Regions from separate parts of the Streptomyces sp. NPDC020299 genome, predicted to be linked through region 4. Evidence: riboswitches for the same ligand, from Rfam matches in the RefSeq annotation. Region 4 holds a riboswitch; each other region holds the start of a gene.
The links. A riboswitch is a leader RNA that binds a small molecule or an ion and turns the genes downstream of it on or off. The one in region 4 is predicted to bind cyclic di-AMP.
Positions count from the first base shown of each region.

Region 1: another riboswitch for cyclic di-AMP. It lies ahead of ACH45E_RS07900 (M23 family metallopeptidase); the one in region 4 lies ahead of ACH45E_RS36160 (transglycosylase SLT domain-containing protein).
Region 2: another riboswitch for cyclic di-AMP. It lies ahead of ACH45E_RS20580 (transglycosylase family protein); the one in region 4 lies ahead of ACH45E_RS36160 (transglycosylase SLT domain-containing protein).
Region 3: another riboswitch for cyclic di-AMP. It lies ahead of ACH45E_RS03410 (C40 family peptidase); the one in region 4 lies ahead of ACH45E_RS36160 (transglycosylase SLT domain-containing protein).

Region 1 covers NZ_JBIRWL010000003.1:20,048-24,253, reverse strand. The annotation lists gene ACH45E_RS07910 (dihydrofolate reductase family protein) at 1-1,117, shown strand, start outside; tRNA gene ACH45E_RS07905 (tRNA-Met) at 1,188-1,261, shown strand; cyclic di-AMP (ydaO/yuaA leader) riboswitch at 1,491-1,653, shown strand; gene ACH45E_RS07900 (M23 family metallopeptidase) at 1,664-2,695, shown strand; gene ACH45E_RS07895 (aldo/keto reductase) at 2,798-3,742, shown strand; gene ACH45E_RS07890 (PrsW family intramembrane metalloprotease) at 3,764-4,206, opposite strand, start outside.
Region 2 covers NZ_JBIRWL010000007.1:343,288-347,493, forward strand. The annotation lists gene ACH45E_RS20570 (cytochrome P450) at 1-1,255, shown strand, start outside; gene ACH45E_RS20575 (transglycosylase family protein) at 1,446-2,471, shown strand; cyclic di-AMP (ydaO/yuaA leader) riboswitch at 2,654-2,838, shown strand; gene ACH45E_RS20580 (transglycosylase family protein) at 2,843-3,547, shown strand; gene eno (phosphopyruvate hydratase) at 3,868-4,206, shown strand, end outside.
Region 3 covers NZ_JBIRWL010000001.1:724,138-728,343, reverse strand. The annotation lists gene ACH45E_RS03430 (8-amino-7-oxononanoate synthase) at 1-348, shown strand, start outside; gene ACH45E_RS03425 (DUF397 domain-containing protein) at 390-614, opposite strand; gene ACH45E_RS03420 (helix-turn-helix transcriptional regulator) at 624-1,502, opposite strand; gene ACH45E_RS03415 (ATP-binding protein) at 1,726-2,184, shown strand; gene ACH45E_RS03410 (C40 family peptidase) at 2,544-3,017, opposite strand; cyclic di-AMP (ydaO/yuaA leader) riboswitch at 3,021-3,232, opposite strand; gene ACH45E_RS03405 (hypothetical protein) at 3,537-3,845, opposite strand; gene ACH45E_RS03400 (ATP-dependent Clp protease proteolytic subunit) at 3,853-4,206, opposite strand, start outside.
Region 4 covers NZ_JBIRWL010000019.1:8,922-13,127, reverse strand. The annotation lists gene ACH45E_RS36170 (FAD-dependent oxidoreductase) at 1-392, shown strand, start outside; gene ACH45E_RS36165 (HAD family hydrolase) at 535-1,365, shown strand; gene ACH45E_RS36160 (transglycosylase SLT domain-containing protein) at 1,398-1,895, opposite strand; cyclic di-AMP (ydaO/yuaA leader) riboswitch at 1,901-2,083, opposite strand; gene ACH45E_RS36155 (polyprenyl synthetase family protein) at 2,614-3,624, shown strand; gene ACH45E_RS36150 (outer-membrane lipoprotein carrier protein LolA) at 3,864-4,206, shown strand, end outside.

The sequences.
Region 1 (4,206 bases), on a different contig from region 4:
CGTCCTGCTGTCCGCCGCCGTCTCCCTCGACGGGTACCTCGACGACACCGGCCCCGACCGGCTGCTGCTGTCCAGCCCGGCCGACTTCGACCGGGTCGACGAGGTACGGGCGTCCGTCGACGCGATCCTGGTCGGCGCCGGCACCATCCGCGCCGACAACCCGAGGCTGCTGGTCAACTCGGCCGAGCGGCGGGCGGCCCGGCTCGCCGCCGGACGGGCGGAGTACCCCCTCAAGGTCACCGTCAGCGGCTCCGGCGACCTGGACCCGGACGCGAACTTCTGGCACACCGGTGGCGAGAAGGTCCTCTACACGACCGGCAAGGGCGCCGAGCGGGCCCGCGCCCTGGGCATCGCGGCCGACGTCGTCCCACTGGGCGAGGATCTCGACTGGCCCGCCCTGCTCGAACACCTGTACGCGGTGCGCGGGGTGCGCCGCCTGATGGTCGAGGGCGGCGGCACCGTCCACACCCAGCTGCTGCGGGAGGGCCTGGCCGACGAGCTGCAGCTCGTCCTGGCCCCCCTTTTCGTGGGCGACCCGCACGCTCCGCGTCTCTTCGGTCCCGGGGGCTACCAGGCCGGGCGGCTGCGGCTGCTGGAGACGCGCCGCATCGAGGACGTCGTCCTGATGCGCTACGAGCCGACCGCGCCCGGCACCGGCCCGGCGGCCGTCGCGGCCGACCGTCACTGGCTGCGGATCGCCTGCGAGCTGGCCGCGCTGTGCCCGCCCTCGGGGACGGCGTTCAGTGTCGGGGCGGTGGTGGTGGCCGCCGACGGTACGGAACTCGCGCGTGGCCACTCACGCGAAGGGGACGATCCCGTGGTCCACGCGGAGGAGGCGGCCCTGGCCAAGATCCGGTCCGGCGACCCCCGGCTGGCCGGCGCCACGGTGTACAGCAGCCTCGAACCGTGCGCCCGGCGGGCCTCCCGGCCGGCGCCGTGTGCCCGGCTGATCCTCGACACGGGGATACGGCGGGTGGTCACGGCCTGGCGGGAGCCGGACACGTTCGTCACCGGCGCCGACGGGAGCGGGCTGCTGGCCGCCGGGGGCGTGGACGTGGTCGTGCTGCCGGAGTACGAGGAGGCGGCGCAGGCACCGAACCGGCACCTGCCGGGCTGAGCCCGGAAGCCCTGGTCGGAAAGGTGTGTGCGAGCAGCCCCGCGGATGACGTACACTGGTGACACAACGACGCGGGGTGGAGCAGCTCGGTAGCTCGCTGGGCTCATAACCCAGAGGTCGCAGGTTCAAATCCTGTCCCCGCTACTGAAGACTCAGGGCCGGAATCCAGTACATGGATTCCGGCCCTGAGTGCTTTCCCGGGCCCCGACCACCTCGAGCCGGACTCAACTCGCCCGATTTTCGCCGGTCATGGCCTAAAAGGTCTCCTGTGAAAACCATAATGATCAAGCCGAACGGCTTGGAAACTGACCGGTAGCTCTATTAACGTTCGATAACGCAGCGCGGTCGTCCCAGCCGTCACCCGCGACGGCTCCGTGCGCACATGCCGAATCCCGCAAGGGAACCGGGGAACCACCACTTGGGGTGAATCACGCGAACACCGTCGTGAACTTGGGTTCACGACCGGTATACGCGCGTAGGAGACCTTCCCGCTCCGAACCCGTCAGCTAACCCGGTAGGCGTTACGGAAGGAAGGAGCACGCCCGCGTGGCGTCCAACCGGCCTGCCCCCACAGCCCCGTTCGTGCCGAGCCAGCGCACCGACACCTTCGGCTACGGCGAGTACCGCACCGACGAGGGCCCCTGGGAGGAGTGGAACCCCACCGAGGAGTCCCTCACCCCGGTACGCGGCCGGCACCGCGTCAGCAAGCAGCGCGGCGGCGGGCTCGCCCGCAGCTCCACCGTCCTGGGCGTCGGCGTGATAGCCGCCGTCGGCGCGGGCGGCATGGCCAGCGCCAACACCGGCAAGCCGCCGGTCCACATCTCCATGCCCGACCTGCCCTCCGTCGGCTCCCTGCTGGGCGACGACGCGGGCGGTGCCAAGGCCACCGCGGCCGGCCTGAGCCACGTCGGCGTGGCCACCGCCGACAGCGACCAGGACAGCCACGACGCCGGCGAGGCCCTGCGCAACCGGATCATGGCGCAGGCCGAACAGCAGAAGAGCCAGGTCGACAACAAGGCGACCGCCGCAGCCGTGGCCGCCGCGGAGAAGCAGTCCACCGCCGCTGCCGCCAAGGCCGAGAAGGAAGCCGCGGCCCAGGCCACCGCCGCCAAGGACAAGGCGGAGGCCGTCGCCAAGAAGCAGGCCGAGGCCGACCGCCTCGCCAAGCTGGCCAAGCAGTACACGCTGCCGACCTCCTCGTACACGATCACCGGCACCTTCGGCCAGCCCGGCGCCATGTGGTCCTCCGGCTACCACACCGGCCTCGACTTCGCGGCGCCGACCGGCACGCTCATCAAGGCCATCCACAGCGGCACGATCACCGAGGCGGGCTGGGCCGGCGCCTACGGCTACCGCACCATCCTCACCCTCGACGACGGCACCGAGCTGTGGTTCTGCCACCAGTCCTCGATCAACGTGAAGGTCGGCCAGAAGGTCGGCACCGGTGAGGTCATCGGCCGTGTCGGCGCCACCGGCAACGTCACCGGCCCGCACGTGCACCTCGAGGTCCACCCCGGCGGGCAGGCCACCGGCATCGACCCGATGGCGTGGCTGCACAGCAAGGGCCTCAACCCCTGACACGTCCTTCCGTTCCCCGGCAGCCCTGACGACACCCCCCGACGTCAGGGCTGCCGGGCGTATGCGGAATGCGCGCCACCGCCGCGGTTGTTGGATCAAGGCATGACCTCTCTTCGCACACTCGGCAGCTCCGACCTCGCGGTCTTCCCGCTCGCCCTCGGCGGCAACGTCTTCGGCTGGACCGCCGACGAGGCGCAGTCCTTCGCCGTCCTGGACGCCTACACGGCCGCCGGCGGCAACTTCGTCGACACCGCCGACTCCTACTCGGCGTGGGTCGAGGGCAACGAGGGCGGCGAGTCGGAGACCGTCATCGGCAACTGGCTCAGGTCCCGCGGCAACCGCTCCGACGTCGTCATCGCCACCAAGGTCAGCCAGCACCCGAAGTACCAGGGCCTGACCGCCGGCAACATCAAGGCCGCGGCCGACGCCTCCCTGCGCCGGCTCGGCACCGACCACATCGACCTGTACTACACCCACTTCGACAAGACCGAGGTCCCGGTCGAGGAGATCATCGGGGCGCTCGACGAGCTCGTCCGGACGGGCAAGGTGCGCTACATCGCCGCCTCCAACATCTCGGCCGAGCGCCTCCAGGCGTCCCTCGACTTCTCCGAGCGCGAGGGCCTCGCCCGGTACGTGGCACTGCAGCCGCACTACAACCTCGTCTCGCGCGACACCTACGAGGGGCCGCTGCGGGACGTCACCGCCCGCGCCGGCCTCGCGGTGGTGCCGTACTACTCCCTCGCCTCCGGCTTCCTCACGGGCAAGTACCGCCCCGGTACGACCGTGGACAGCGCGCGGGCCGGGGGTGCGGCGAAGCACCTGGAGACCGAGCGGGGGCAGAAGGTGCTGACGGCCCTGGACGAGATCGCCGCCGCGCACGACGCCCCCGTGGCCTCCGTGGCCCTCGCCTGGCTCGCCGCCCGGCCGACCGTGGTGGCCCCCCTCGCCTCGGCCCGCACGGTGGACCAGCTGCCGGCGCTGCTCGGGGCGGCCGGGCTGGAACTCACCGAGGAGGAGCTGACGCGGCTCACCGAGGCGTCGGCCTAACCCTTCCCCGTCCCGGGGTCGCTACGTCCGGTACGGGTTGTAGGCGGTGTACGGCGCCGCCGGATACCCGTAGCCGGGCCCGGGGCCGGGTCCCTGTACGTACCCGTACGCGCCCTGCACCCCGTGCACCGGCCAGGGCGTCGGAACCACCGGAGCCGACGCCCTCGCCGCGTACTCCAGCGCGGGCCGCGCCGCCTGCCGCCTGCTCCACAGCTCGGCCAGCAGCTCCCGCTCCCGTACGACGAAGTCGGCACCCGCCCGGCCGCGCCGCCCCCGGTGCCGCAGGAATGCCAGCGAGGTCGCGTACGCCTCGTACTGCGCCACCGCCCGCGCGGTCGGCTTGCCCCCGTGATGGCGGGCGTAGTCACGGGCCATCCGCCGGGCCCGCATCGAGCCCAGCGCGAACGGCTCGCCCGGGCCCAGCCAGCCGGCCAGGACGTACGCCGGAAGCTCCTCCCGCACGG
Region 2 (4,206 bases), on a different contig from region 4:
CCCCGACGCGCCCGCCCCCGACCTCTTCACCTGGGAGTTCGCGAGCGACCCCTACCCGGCCTACGCCTGGCTCCGGGAGCACGCGCCCGTGCGGCGGACGAAGTTGCCCAGCGGGGTGGAGGCCTGGCTGGTCACCCGGTACGCCGACGCCAAACAGGCGCTGGCCGACCCGCGGCTGTCGAAGAACCCGGCGCACCACGACGAGCCCGCGCACGCCAAGGGCAAGACGGGGATCCCGGGGGAGCGCAAGGCCGAGCTGATGACGCATCTGCTCAACATCGACCCGCCGGACCACACCCGGCTGCGCCGGCTGGTCAGCAAGGCGTTCACGCCTCGCCGCGTCGCCGAGTTCGCCTCGCGGGTGCAGGAGCTGACGGACCGTCTCATCGACGGGTTCGCCGCGAAGGGCTCCGCCGATCTCATCCACGAGTTCGCCTTCCCGCTCCCCATCTACGCCATCTGCGACATGCTCGGCGTCCCGCGCGAGGACCAGGACGACTTCCGGGACTGGGCGGGGATGATGATCCGGCACGGCGGAGGCCCGCGCGGCGGGGTCGCGCGTTCGGTGAAGAAGATGCGGGGCTACCTCGCCGAGCTGATCCACAGGAAGCGCGAGGCGCTCCCGGCCGAACCGGCTCCCGGAGAGGACCTCATCTCCGCTCTCATCCGCGCCTCCGACCACGGCGAGCACCTCACCGAGAACGAGGCCGCCGCCATGGCGTTCATCCTTTTGTTCGCGGGGTTCGAGACGACGGTCAATCTCATCGGCAACGGCACGTACGCCCTTCTCACCCACCCCGGGCAGCGGCAGCGGCTCCAGGACTCCCTCGCGCGCGGCGAACGGGACCTGCTGGAGATGGGCGTCGAGGAACTCCTGCGCTACGACGGCCCGGTGGAGCTCGCCACCTGGCGGTTCGCCACCCGGCCGCTCACCGTCGGCGGGCAGGACATCGCACCCGGCGACCCCGTCCTCGTCGTACTGGCCGCCGCGGACCGGGACCCCGAGAGGTTCGCCGACCCGGACGTCCTCGACCTCGGACGGCGTGACAATCAGCACCTCGGTTACGGCCACGGCATCCACTACTGCCTCGGCGCCCCGCTAGCCCGGCTGGAGGGCCAGACCGCGCTCGCGACCCTCCTCACCCGTCTACCCGACCTCCGACTCGCGGTGGAACCAGCCGATTTGCGGTGGCGTGGGGGGCTCATCATGCGTGGACTGCGTACTTTGCCGGTGGAGTTCACACCCGTCCGGTAATCGGCTGGTGAGCTGGGCGGCGGACGGCGCCTTCACAAAAAAGTGACCAGCGTTCAACTCTGTGATCTTCACGTGATCTGCGCGGCATTAACTTGTGACAAGTGATCGTCTGCCGATACGTTCACTCGTCAGCGCGGCGCCTCACCGCAGCCGCCGCGCCGGTCACTGCTGTCTTGCGAAAGGTCTCCGCATGCTCTCCGGGAACGGTCGCCACCGACGCCCCCGTCAGGCTCCGGCTCTCCTCGTCGCGGCCGGAGTGACCGGCTCCGCCATCGCCATCCCGCTGCTCGGCGCATCCGCCGCCAACGCGGCCGACGGGACCACGTGGGACAAGGTGGCCGAGTGCGAGAGCGGCGGCTCGTGGAGCGCCGACACGGGTAACGGCTACTACGGCGGCCTCCAGATGTCCCAGGACGACTGGGACAAGTACGGCGGCCTCGACTACGCCTCCAGCCCGGACCAGGCCAGCCGCTCACAGCAGATCGCGGTCGCCGAGAAGATCCTCGACGACCAGGGCACCAAGCACTGGGCCACCTGCGCCCTGCTCTCCGGCCTCACGTCGAACTCCGCTTCGGTGGACGTCGACACGGGTGTCGGGGGGTCCGGGGCGTCCGGCTCCGACGACTCCTCCAACGCGTCGAATTCCGCGAATTCACCCGGTTCGTCTGGTTCCTCCGATTCGAAGGACTCCAAGGGGTCCAAGGACTCCAAGGCGTCCGGGGATTCGGGGTCGTCCGATTCCGGCTCCTCGTCGGACGCCTCGCCCTCGCCGAGCTCGAGTGCCGACGCCGGCTCCAAGGGTGTGGACGATTCCACCAAGCCGGACAAGTCGGCATCTTCCGGCTCCGGGAAGTCCGGGGGGAGCGACGGTTCGTCCTCGGCGTCCCCTGAGATCGCCGAATCGGACGATTCATGGCAGACCGGCGGTTCTTGGAGTCTTGTGGACACCGGAGCGAGCAGCAGCGGCCGTCATCGGGGTGACAGTGCGGACGAAAGTGTGACAAAGAGTCACACCGACAGCGCCTCCGGCCGGCACGCCGCACGCGACTACACCGTGCGCGACGGTGACACCCTCGCCTCCATCGCCGACTCCCTTGACCTCGACGGCGGATGGCGGGCGCTCTACGCCGCCAACAAGGACGCCATCGGCACCGACCCGAACAACATCACCCCCGGTCAGACCCTGGAACTCAGTGCCGAAACGGGTGCAAAGTAGCGGGAGTTGACGCCCTGTTTTGGGCTTGATGTCCGGTTTGGTGAAAGTGTGGGATGAGTCTCAGAAGCCCTGATCGTCTTTGAATTTCACCGGATCGCGTGTCTACGGTCATGACCGCTCGCCAATGCGGGCCCCGGCCGCCGCAACGCCGAATCCTGCCAGCGGCTGCCCGGGAACAGTCGTCGCGTCAAGCGCCGTAGGCAGGAGCGGGGGACCCAAGGTAAGCGCCGGGCCCGGAGGTCGAGAGACCGCCGGGGACGGCTAGGGGTGAAGCCGCGCCTCGCACGAGAACCACGCGAGGTGCGGCCGGGCAACTCAACCGGCCCGAACCCGACAGCTCACCTCGCAGGCGTCGGTGAGGGGATCGATCCATGCTGTTTTCCGGCAAGGGCAAGCACCGTCGTCCGTCCAAGGCCGTTCGCGCCATCGCTGTCGCCGGTGTCACCGGTGCCGCCGTCGCCGCCCCGCTGATGGCGGCCGGCAACGCCTCCGCTGCCACCGCCTCCGAGTGGGACGCGGTCGCCCAGTGCGAGTCCGGCGGCAACTGGTCCATCAACACCGGTAACGGCTACTACGGCGGTCTGCAGTTCTCCGCCTCCACCTGGGCCGCGTACGGCGGCACGCAGTACGCCTCCCAGGCCAACCAGGCCTCCAAGTCCCAGCAGATCTCCGTCGCCGAGAAGGTCCTCGCCGCGCAGGGCAAGGGTGCCTGGCCGGTCTGCGGCAAGGGTCTGTCCGGCGCCACCTACAGCGGTTCGAGCAGCAGCTCGTCGAGCTCCGCCGGCTCCTCGTCGAACGGCGCCGGCACCCGCTCGACCGACGAGCAGGCCGCCAACCGCTCCACGGAGCGCCAGGCCCCCGAGAAGACCGTCACCAAGAAGACCGTCACCACCCCGACCGGCAAGAAGGTCGAGAAGGGCGACGGCGAGTACAAGGTCGTCAAGGGTGACACCCTCAGCTCGATCGCCGAGAAGCACCACGTCGCCGGCGGCTGGCAGAAGCTGTTCCAGCTGAACAAGGACATCATCGACGACGCCAACGTCATCTACCCGGGCCAGCAGCTGCACCTGAAGTGACACCTGGCTGGTAGCAGAACCACAGCGCCCTCATATCGGCGGTCTCCATGATGGAGGCCCCGTGAGGGTCACGCCCCCCGTCCCCCACGGGGCTCCCCGCTCCGGCGCGTGTTCCCCCGTACGCGCCGGGGCGGGGTCTTTTCTTTTCCCCGGTCTTTTCCCCGGTTCTTCCCTTCCGGCCCTTTGTTCCGACGGGGAACAATGTGTACCGTCGCCATGTCCACGAGGCGGTCGGTCGGCTGCCGATGGCCCCGGGACGGTTAGGCTCTAGTCGCAAGGCACACCAGCCCCGCACTTTCAGCGTCACATCCAAGAAGGAGATGCTCGTGCCGTCCATCGACGTCGTCGTAGCCCGGGAAATCCTGGACTCCCGAGGCAATCCCACGGTCGAGGTCGAGGTCGGCCTCGACGACGGCAGCACGGGTCGTGCCGCCGTCCCGTCCGGCGCCTCCACGGGCGCCTTCGAGGCCATCGAGCTCCGCGACGGTGACCCCAACCGCTACCTGGGCAAGGGCGTCGAGAAGGCCGTCCTCGCCGTCATCGAGCAGATCGGCCCGGAGCTGGTCGGCTACGACGCCACCGAGCAGCGCCTGATCGACCAGGCGATGTTCGACCTGGACGCCACCGACAACAAGGGCTCCCTCGGCGCCAACGCCATC
Region 3 (4,206 bases), on a different contig from region 4:
GCTCCCGCCGCGGCGGGAGCGGCCCTGGCGGCCCTCAGGCTGCTGCGCCGTGAGCCGGAACGGGCCAAGAGGGCGCGTGAGGTGGCCGCGGAACTGCACGCGCGCCTGACGGCCGCGGGCCTTGAGGCGGTGCGCCCGGACGCCGCGGTCGTCTCCGTGCGTGCCCCGTCCCCGGAGGGGGCCCTGCGCTGGGCGGCCGACTGCCGGGCGGCAGGCCTGGCCGTGGGCTGCTTCCGTCCTCCTTCCGTGCCCGACGGCATCTCACGGCTCAGGCTGACCGCCCGAGCGGACCTCTCCGGGGCCGAGATCGAACGCGCTGTACGAGTGATCGGCGAGACGCGACCATGAGTCGGCGTGACACGGCCGTGCGCCGCCTGGACGGAAACTGATCAGCGGAGCGCGGCGAGGAACCCCGCCCAGCTCCCGGGGGAGAAGAGCAGCGCGGGGCCGGCCGGGTCCTTGGAGTCGCGTACGGCGAGCAGTCCGGTCCAGGGACCGGAGTGCGGCCTCGCCGTCTCCACACAGTTGTTCGCTCCGGTGCTGTAGCTGCTGCGCAGCCACCCCACGTCGTGCAGGTCGGTGCTGGAAGGTACGTTCCGAGGCAGTGCAGACATGGTGCCTCCTTACGCGCCGTCAATTGTCCCGGCGATGTAATCCAACGAGTCCTCGGGTGAAAGGGCTTGGACCTGAAGGGAGTTGAAGGCCTCTGAGTAGGCCCGGAGGTCTTCTTTCCGCTCGAGGTAGAGGCTACTCGTCAAGTGGTCGAGAACAACCACGTCCAGATCAGAAGTGCGCGGAAATGAGAAGATAACGAAAGGGCCGGTGATACCGATATGCGCCCCGGCGGAGAAGGGCAACACCTGGAGGCGCACCTGCGGCAGACGCGCCGCCTCGGCGAGCCGCTCAAGCTGCCGCGCCATCACATCCGGTCCGCCGACCTCCCGCCGCAGCACCCCCTCGTCCAGGACGGCGCTGAGCTCCAGCGGCGGATCCGACCGCAGCACGTCCTGCCTGGCCAGCCGCACCTCCACCAGCGCGTCCAGCCGCTCCTCGGTGTCGTCGGTGTCGTCGGGGCTCCCGCTCACGGCCGCCCGGGTGACGGCACGGGCGTACTCCGGCGTCTGCAGCAGCCCAGGGACCACCGATGTCTCCAGGGTGCGCATCCCGCTCGCCTGCGACTCCAGGCTGATGAAGTCACGGTAGGTGGGTGGCAGCACCCCCCGGTAGGCGTGCCACCAGTGGTGCCGGCCGCCGCCTTCGTCCGATCCCGCCAGCACCATCAGCAACTCACGCAGTTGGCGGTCCGTCACCCCGTAGGCGTCCAGGAGTAACCGCACATCGGCCGATTTCACCCCGCTGGCGCCCGTCTCGATCCGGCTCACCTTCGACTGGTGCCAGCCCACCAGACGGGCGGCCTCACCGCTGGTGAGGCCCGCGCCGGTGCGCAGCGTGCGCAGTTCGTCGCCCAGTTTCCGGCGGCGCACCGCGGGACCGTTCTGCATGGGCCACTCCTTACTCGCCATTACTCCTTACGTGCCGCTCGAATACGGTCTGCCGTCGCAGAGTTCACCGCTTCGAGCGACAGATATATGCATATCCTGGTGGATCCCACCCGCTGACCGGCGTGCTGATGGCAGTCTGGCGATGAAGCACCAGTCCGGGACCGTACTCGAACCATCCGCTCCGTGTCGGACTCCGGTCCCGTGGGAAAGGGGCGACGTCGCCATGGCAGACCATCTGGAAGCATCCGTCACTCTGCCGAGCGATCCCGCCTCGGTCGCCGCGGCCCGCACCTATGTCGTGGGCACCCTCGCGGAGTGGGGCCTGCCGTCGGACACCGACACGGCCGACACCGTCCGGCTCATCGTCTCCGAACTCGCCACCAACGCCGTGCAGCACACCTTCGGGCAGTCACCCACCTTCACGGTGGACCTCGCGCTCGACCGTGACGAGCACCTGCGCATCGGTGTCACCGACAGCCATCCCCGTCTCCCGAGGAGACTCCCCGCGGCCGTGCAGCAGGACAACGGCCGCGGCCTGGTCATCATCCGCTGGCTGACTGTCGAGTGCGGCGGCCGGCTCAGGGTGCGGCGCACCCGCGAGGGGGGCAAGACCGTCCTCATCGAGCTGCCGTGGTCGGTACCGGCCCGGCCGGTCACGACAACGGGGCAGCAGGAGCCTTAGGGCCTGTCTGACAATTCCCGTCGTCCGCCCGAAGGGCGGGCCCCGCGGCGGCGATGGGGGTCCCCCCGCGCGAGCGCGTTCGAGCGTGGGGGAGCGTGCGATCGCAAGGCGCCGGAGCGCCCTCGTGGCGGAGCCACGTGGGTGGTTCGGCAACGCGGCATGGGGGTCCCCCCGCGCGAGCGAAGCCGAGCGTGGGGGAGTGCGTGCCAGACGCCGCGGGGCAGGCGGGAATTGTCAGACAGGCCCTAGGGGCGGTGCGGGGCTGTCCGGTCCCGCACCGCCCCTGAGAGGGCGCCTCACGGCCGAGCACGGCTCCGGGGTGGCCCTGTACCCGGAGCCGCGCGAGGCGTGACGGCCGGTCAGCTGACGCGGCCGTACCAGACGCTCCGCGTCCAGATCTTCTGCAGCTTCACCACGTCGCCCGTCTTGGGGGCGTGCCAGATCTTCCCCTTTCCGGCGTAGATGCCGACGTGGTAGACGTTCGACCCCGAATGGAAGAAGACCAGGTCTCCGGCCTTGCGGTTGCCGGCCGAGATGTGGTGGGTCTTGTTGTACTGCTGGGCGGCCGTCCGCGGCAGGGTCTTGCCCGCCTTCTTGAACGAGTACAGCGTGAGCCCCGAGCAGTCGAACCTGCGCGGCCCGGTGGCGCCCCACTTGTACGGGGAGCCCTTCTTGGACGCCGCGATCTGGAGTGCCTTCGTCGCCGGAGTCGCGGCGGCGGCGTCGGGGGCGACACCGGGTACCGCTATCGAGCCGCCGACGGCGGCGATGGCGAAGGCCGAGGCCGTACCGGCCCGGACCATGAGCGACGGGACACGATTGAGCGCAGTCATGCGCAACCCTTCGTCAGCCGCCTGTGAAGGATGACCTGTCGGATTCGGGCTGGCGAAGTTGCCCGGCCGCGTTGCCGCGGCTTCACCCCAAGGGCTGCTCGGAAGCGAACGGATGTCCGCTCCGGCGACCCGTCTTGCTCGGGTCCTCCACTCCTGCCGATCCACTCCTGTCGACCGGTCATCCGGGCGGCGGCAGGACTCGGCGTCCGCTCGGATCGCCCCGCCGTTGTGGCGGGGGCTTGTCGTCAGACAGGGATCTTCGCCCACAACTGTCTGAAAATCCCAACGGAACCAGGGATTTGTGGTGTTACTCACCACTCGCCCGTTCGGGTGGACAGGTGTGTGCTCGAGCCGCTGACGGGACAGCCGCGCACCCTCCGACCAGGGCAGAAGCCTCTCCCGGCGGTCATCGCCCGGGCGGTTCGCGCAACTTCGGAGACCCTGGAAAAGGATGCGCTGCTACTCCGAACGTGGGTACGTCTTTTGGGCCGTTTCGACTCAGACCCGAGCCCGCAAGCGTCAACCGGCGCCGTCCGGGGGCACGGTGACGCGCGCGGTACGGCGCTCGCCGTCCAGCACCCTGAGCGCCCGGGCCAGGGTGGCCGCGTGCAGCTCCGTCTCGCCCCGCTGGTGCATCAGCGTCAGCGCGTCGCACAGTTCCACCGCCTTGCGCACCAGCGCCTGGGCGGCCCGCAGTCCACGGTAGGTGTCACCGTGCTGCGCCGGGTTGATACGCCCCAGCAGGTCGACCACGTCCAGGTAACGGTCGATCAACTCGCCCTCGGCGCGGGTCAGGGCCGGCAGCGGCGGCAGTTCCGGTGGCAGCATCGGCGGCTCACCCCGCGTCCGGAGCGGCGGTGTGCGACGCCCTGCGGCTGGGGATGATTCCGTCCACCAGCCCGTACTCCAACGCGCCCCGGGCGTCCAGCATCAGGTCCCGCTCGAGGTCGGCGTGGACCTGGTCCGGGGTGCGGCCGGTGTGGTGAACGAGCATCCCCTCCAGCAGGCCGCGCATCCGGGTCAGCTCCTCCGCCTGGATGAACAGATCGCTCGGCTGACCCTGCGTCGGCTCGGGCAGCGCCGGCTGCCGGAGCACCAGCCGCGCGCCCGGCAGCGCGAACCGCTTGCCCGGCGTACCGGCCGCGAGCAGCACCGCGGCGGACGACACCGCCTGCCCCAGGCAGATCGT
Region 4 (4,206 bases):
CCTGGTGGCTGCGCGACCGGTTCGAGGGCAAGGTCGGGGTGGAGGAGATCGAGCGGCTGGCCGGCGCGGACGTCTTCGACGGCAGCCCGGTCCTCACCGTCCGCACCCACGCCGGGCAGGCCAACCAGCTCCCCGCCGACCACGTCATCGCGGCCACCGGCTACCGCGTGGACATCGCGGCCATGGACTTCCTCGGCCATGAGCTGCGCACCCGGCTCACGGTGAGCCGGGGCGCGCCCCGGCTGAGTGCGGGATACGTCTCCTCCGTCCCGGGGCTGTACTTCACCGGTCTTCCGGCGGCGTCGTCGTACGGCCCGGTGATGCGCTTCGTCTGCGGCACCGAGTTCGCCTCGCCGCGTCTGGCCAAGCACCTCGCGGCGGCACACGGCTGACGGGCTGCGCCACACGTCCCGACGCACGTCTCGTCACACGTCTCGACATCGTCGTCAAATCGCCATCAAGGAGCCCGCGGGCGCCACTTGGGGCTGGAAACAGCGGTGAGTCGTGGGGGTGCGGTGTCCGTATTCTCTGATCATGGCCGCACCCCCCGCATATTCCCCCCTGACCTGCCCTGCGTATTCGCTCGTCGCGACGGATCTCGACGGAACGCTCCTGCGAGGCGACGACACCGTCTCCGACCGCTCCCGCGCCGCCCTCGCCAGGGCCGGGAGAGCGGGTGCCCGGCACCTCGTGGTGACCGGGCGCCCGGCGCCGCGGGTGCGGCCGCTGCTCGACGACCTCGGCTGCACGGGTCTCGCGGTGTGCGGACAGGGCGCGCAGGTGTACGACGCCGGCGCCCACCGCCTGCTGTGGTCGGTCACCCTGGACCGGGAGCTGGCGGAGACCGCGCTCGGCAAGATCGAGGCCGAGGTGGGGGAGGTGTACGCGGCCGTCGACCAGGACGGGGTGGACGGGCTCACCCTCGTCGAACCCGGCTACCTGATGCCCCACCCCACACTGCCCGCCGTACGGGTCCGGCGGCGCGACGACCTGTGGTGCGAGCCGATCAGCAAGGTCCTGCTGCGGCATCACGCCCTGTCCGACGACGAGTTGGCCGCCACGGCCCGCGCGGCCGTGGGTTCGCTGGCGACGGTCACCATGTCGGGGCCGGGGACCGTCGAGCTCCAGCCGTGCGGCGTCAACAAGGCCACCGGGCTGGCGCTGGCCGCCGACCACCTCGGGCTGAGCGCCGAACGGGCCCTTGCCTTCGGGGACATGCCCAACGACATCCCGATGTTCGACTGGGCCGCCCACGGTGTGGCGATGGCCGGCGCCCACCCCGAGCTGAAGGCGGTGGCCGACGAGATCACTCTGTCGAACGAGGACGACGGCATCGCCGTCGTCCTCGAAAGACTCTTTCCCTGAGCGGGGCTCGCTCCCTCAAGGGAGCGGAGCGGTCAGTACGCGCCGAACACGTTGTCGATCGAGCCGTAGCGGTGGGCGGCGTAGTTGCAGGCGGCCGTGATGTTGGCGACCGGGTCGTAGATGTTGTACGAGGTGCCGGCCACGTGGTAGCTGGCGAACGTGGGGTCGATGACCTGGAGCAGGCCCTTGGACGGGATACCGGCGGCCGCGTTGGAGTCCCAGAGGTTGATGGCCACCGGGTTGCCCGACGACTCGCGCATCACGTTGCGGTAGATGCCGTTGTACGAGCCCGGGATGCCCTTCTGCGCCATGATCGCGAGCGACTCGCGGATCCAGCCGTCGAGGTTGTTCGCGTACGGGAGCGTGGTGGCGGCCGCGGGGGCGGCCTTGGGGGCGCTCGTGGTGGTGGCCGCGGAGGCGCTGGTCGCGCCGATCAGCGGGAGGGCGAGCACGGCGGCACCGGTACCGGCGACGGCGAGCTTGCGGGCGAGGCGGGCGAAGGGGGCACGGTGCTGAGCGGCAGCAGACATGGCTGAGTTCCTCTCCGTCGCCTGCGAGGTGAGCTGTCGGGTTCGGGCTGGGAGGTGCCCGGCCGCGCCGCCCGAAGGCGGTGCGGCTTCACCCCTAGCCGTTCCGGGACGACGGGTGTCGCCCGTACCGGCGGCAAACCTGGGTCCCCCGCTCCTGCCGTCGTGAATGAGTTCGTCGATGGGTGTGACGGGCGGCGGCAGGATTCGGCGTTCCGCCCGACGGCCGGGAACGTATGCGAGAGCACATGTCCTGAACAAGCGCCGGATTCACATAAAGTCCTAGTTGACCTTGTTGTGAGGCGTATGAGGCGCTTGATCCTTTGCGTCTGCCAACCCTCAACTGCCCAATGGCGGCAAGCGGTGTGCCGGTGCCGGGCGGTGGGGTGTCCCGATCGGCCGAAGTGACCCAATTCACGGAATAGCATTTACGGCAAATAGGACATGAGGGGCGCCGCATCGGGTAGCGCATCGGGTGAGGGAGTGGAAGGCCAACTGCTCCAAGCGGCGCAGTCATGTCGTACTTCCGTGTAAGTCGATAAATATCTGTGCTTATCGACCGATCGAAAACATAACGGGCGTGATCCGATAGCGCCCGGCCTGTAACAGTGGGCGCCCTCGGTGATCGAAAGCTGACCGGATACGCTGACTTGAGTGAGGGCAGCGACCTATCGACAAACCGTGTGATCGCCAGCAGGCACCAGCAGACAGGAGACCCCTCGTGACCGTCGTCGGGCCGTTCGGGCTTAGCGTGCGGGACCAGGCTCTGGAAGCCGATGTCCAGGCCGGAATGGCGGCTGTCGAGGAGGGACTGCTCGAAGCCACCAAGAGTGAGGTCCCCTTCATCACCGAGGCCGCGCAGCACCTCGTGCGCGCGGGCGGGAAGCGGTTCCGGCCGCTGCTCGTGATGCTCGCGGCGCAGTTCGGGGACCCGTACGCGCCGGGGATCGTGCCCTCGGCCGTCGTCGTCGAGCTCACCCACCTCGCGACGCTCTACCACGACGACGTCATGGACGAGGCCGCGGTGCGCCGCGGAGTGGACAGCGCGAACACCCGCTGGGGCAACTCCGTCGCCGTCCTCACCGGCGACTTCCTCTTCGCCCGCGCCTCCCAGATCCTCGCCGACCTCGGCCCCGAGGCCGTACGGGTACAGGCCCTGGCGTTCGAGCGGCTGGTCACCGGGCAGATCCTGGAAACGGCGGGGCCGCAGGACGGCCGCGACCCGGTCGAGCACTACCTGGACGTCCTCGGCGGCAAGACCGGATCGCTGGTGGCGGTCTCCTGCCGCTTCGGCGCCATGATGTCCGGGGCCGACGAGACGGTCGTGGACGTCCTCACCCAGTACGGCGAGCGGCTCGGCGTCGCCTTCCAGCTCGCCGACGACGTGCTGGACATCGCCTCCGACTCCCACGAGTCCGGCAAGACCCCGGGCACCGACCTGCGAGAGGGCATCCCGACCCTGCCCGTGCTGCGGCTCAGGGAGCGGGCGGCCCGGCTGGGGCTGGCCGAGGACATCGCCCTGTGCGACCTGCTCGACTCCGACCTGACCGACGACGCCCGGCACGCCGAGGCGCTGGCCGCGCTGCGCGCCCACCCGGCGCTGGAGCAGGCCCGCCGGGACACCGTGCGCTACGCGGAGGACGCGCGGGCGGCGTTGGCGCCGCTACGGGAGTGCGACGCCAAGGCGGCGCTCCTGCAGCTGTGCGACGCGGTGGTGCACCGGGCCGGCTAGTGCCCGGATTCGCCTGGCGCGATCCGGTACGACCCCTACGGGTCGGAGGACATCCCGCTTCCCCGTGTCATACCGCAGGCGTACATCGAGTTGCCTCCCGGGTCTGACGCATCCTCACGGCCGATTTGGTGAGATGGAAACCACGGAAATCACCACTCCTCACCGATTCGGGTGAGAATGGCGGCTCAGGGTTGACGAGGGTGAGGGCAGCCGCCGCCGACGACGGAGGTAAGGCACACATGGCACCGTACGGATCCGACGACACCACGTCCGGCGACACCGCGTCCGACGACAGCATGGCCGACACCGACACGGCCCACGGACGCCGCAAGGCGGCCCGGTACGTCGTACCGGTCGCGGTGGTGGGGGTGGCGGCGGCGACCATCGGGCTGGTCCCGGCGCTCGCCGACTCCGGCGACCCCGACCTGCCGAAGATCAGCGCACAGCAGCTCATAAACAAGATCGCCGCGTCGGACGTGCAGCAGCTGTCCGGCACGGTGCGGTTCAGCACCAACCTCGGCCTGCCGAATCTCGGCGGGCTGGAGAGCAGCCTGCTGTCCGGGGCCGGCAGGGGCGGCGACG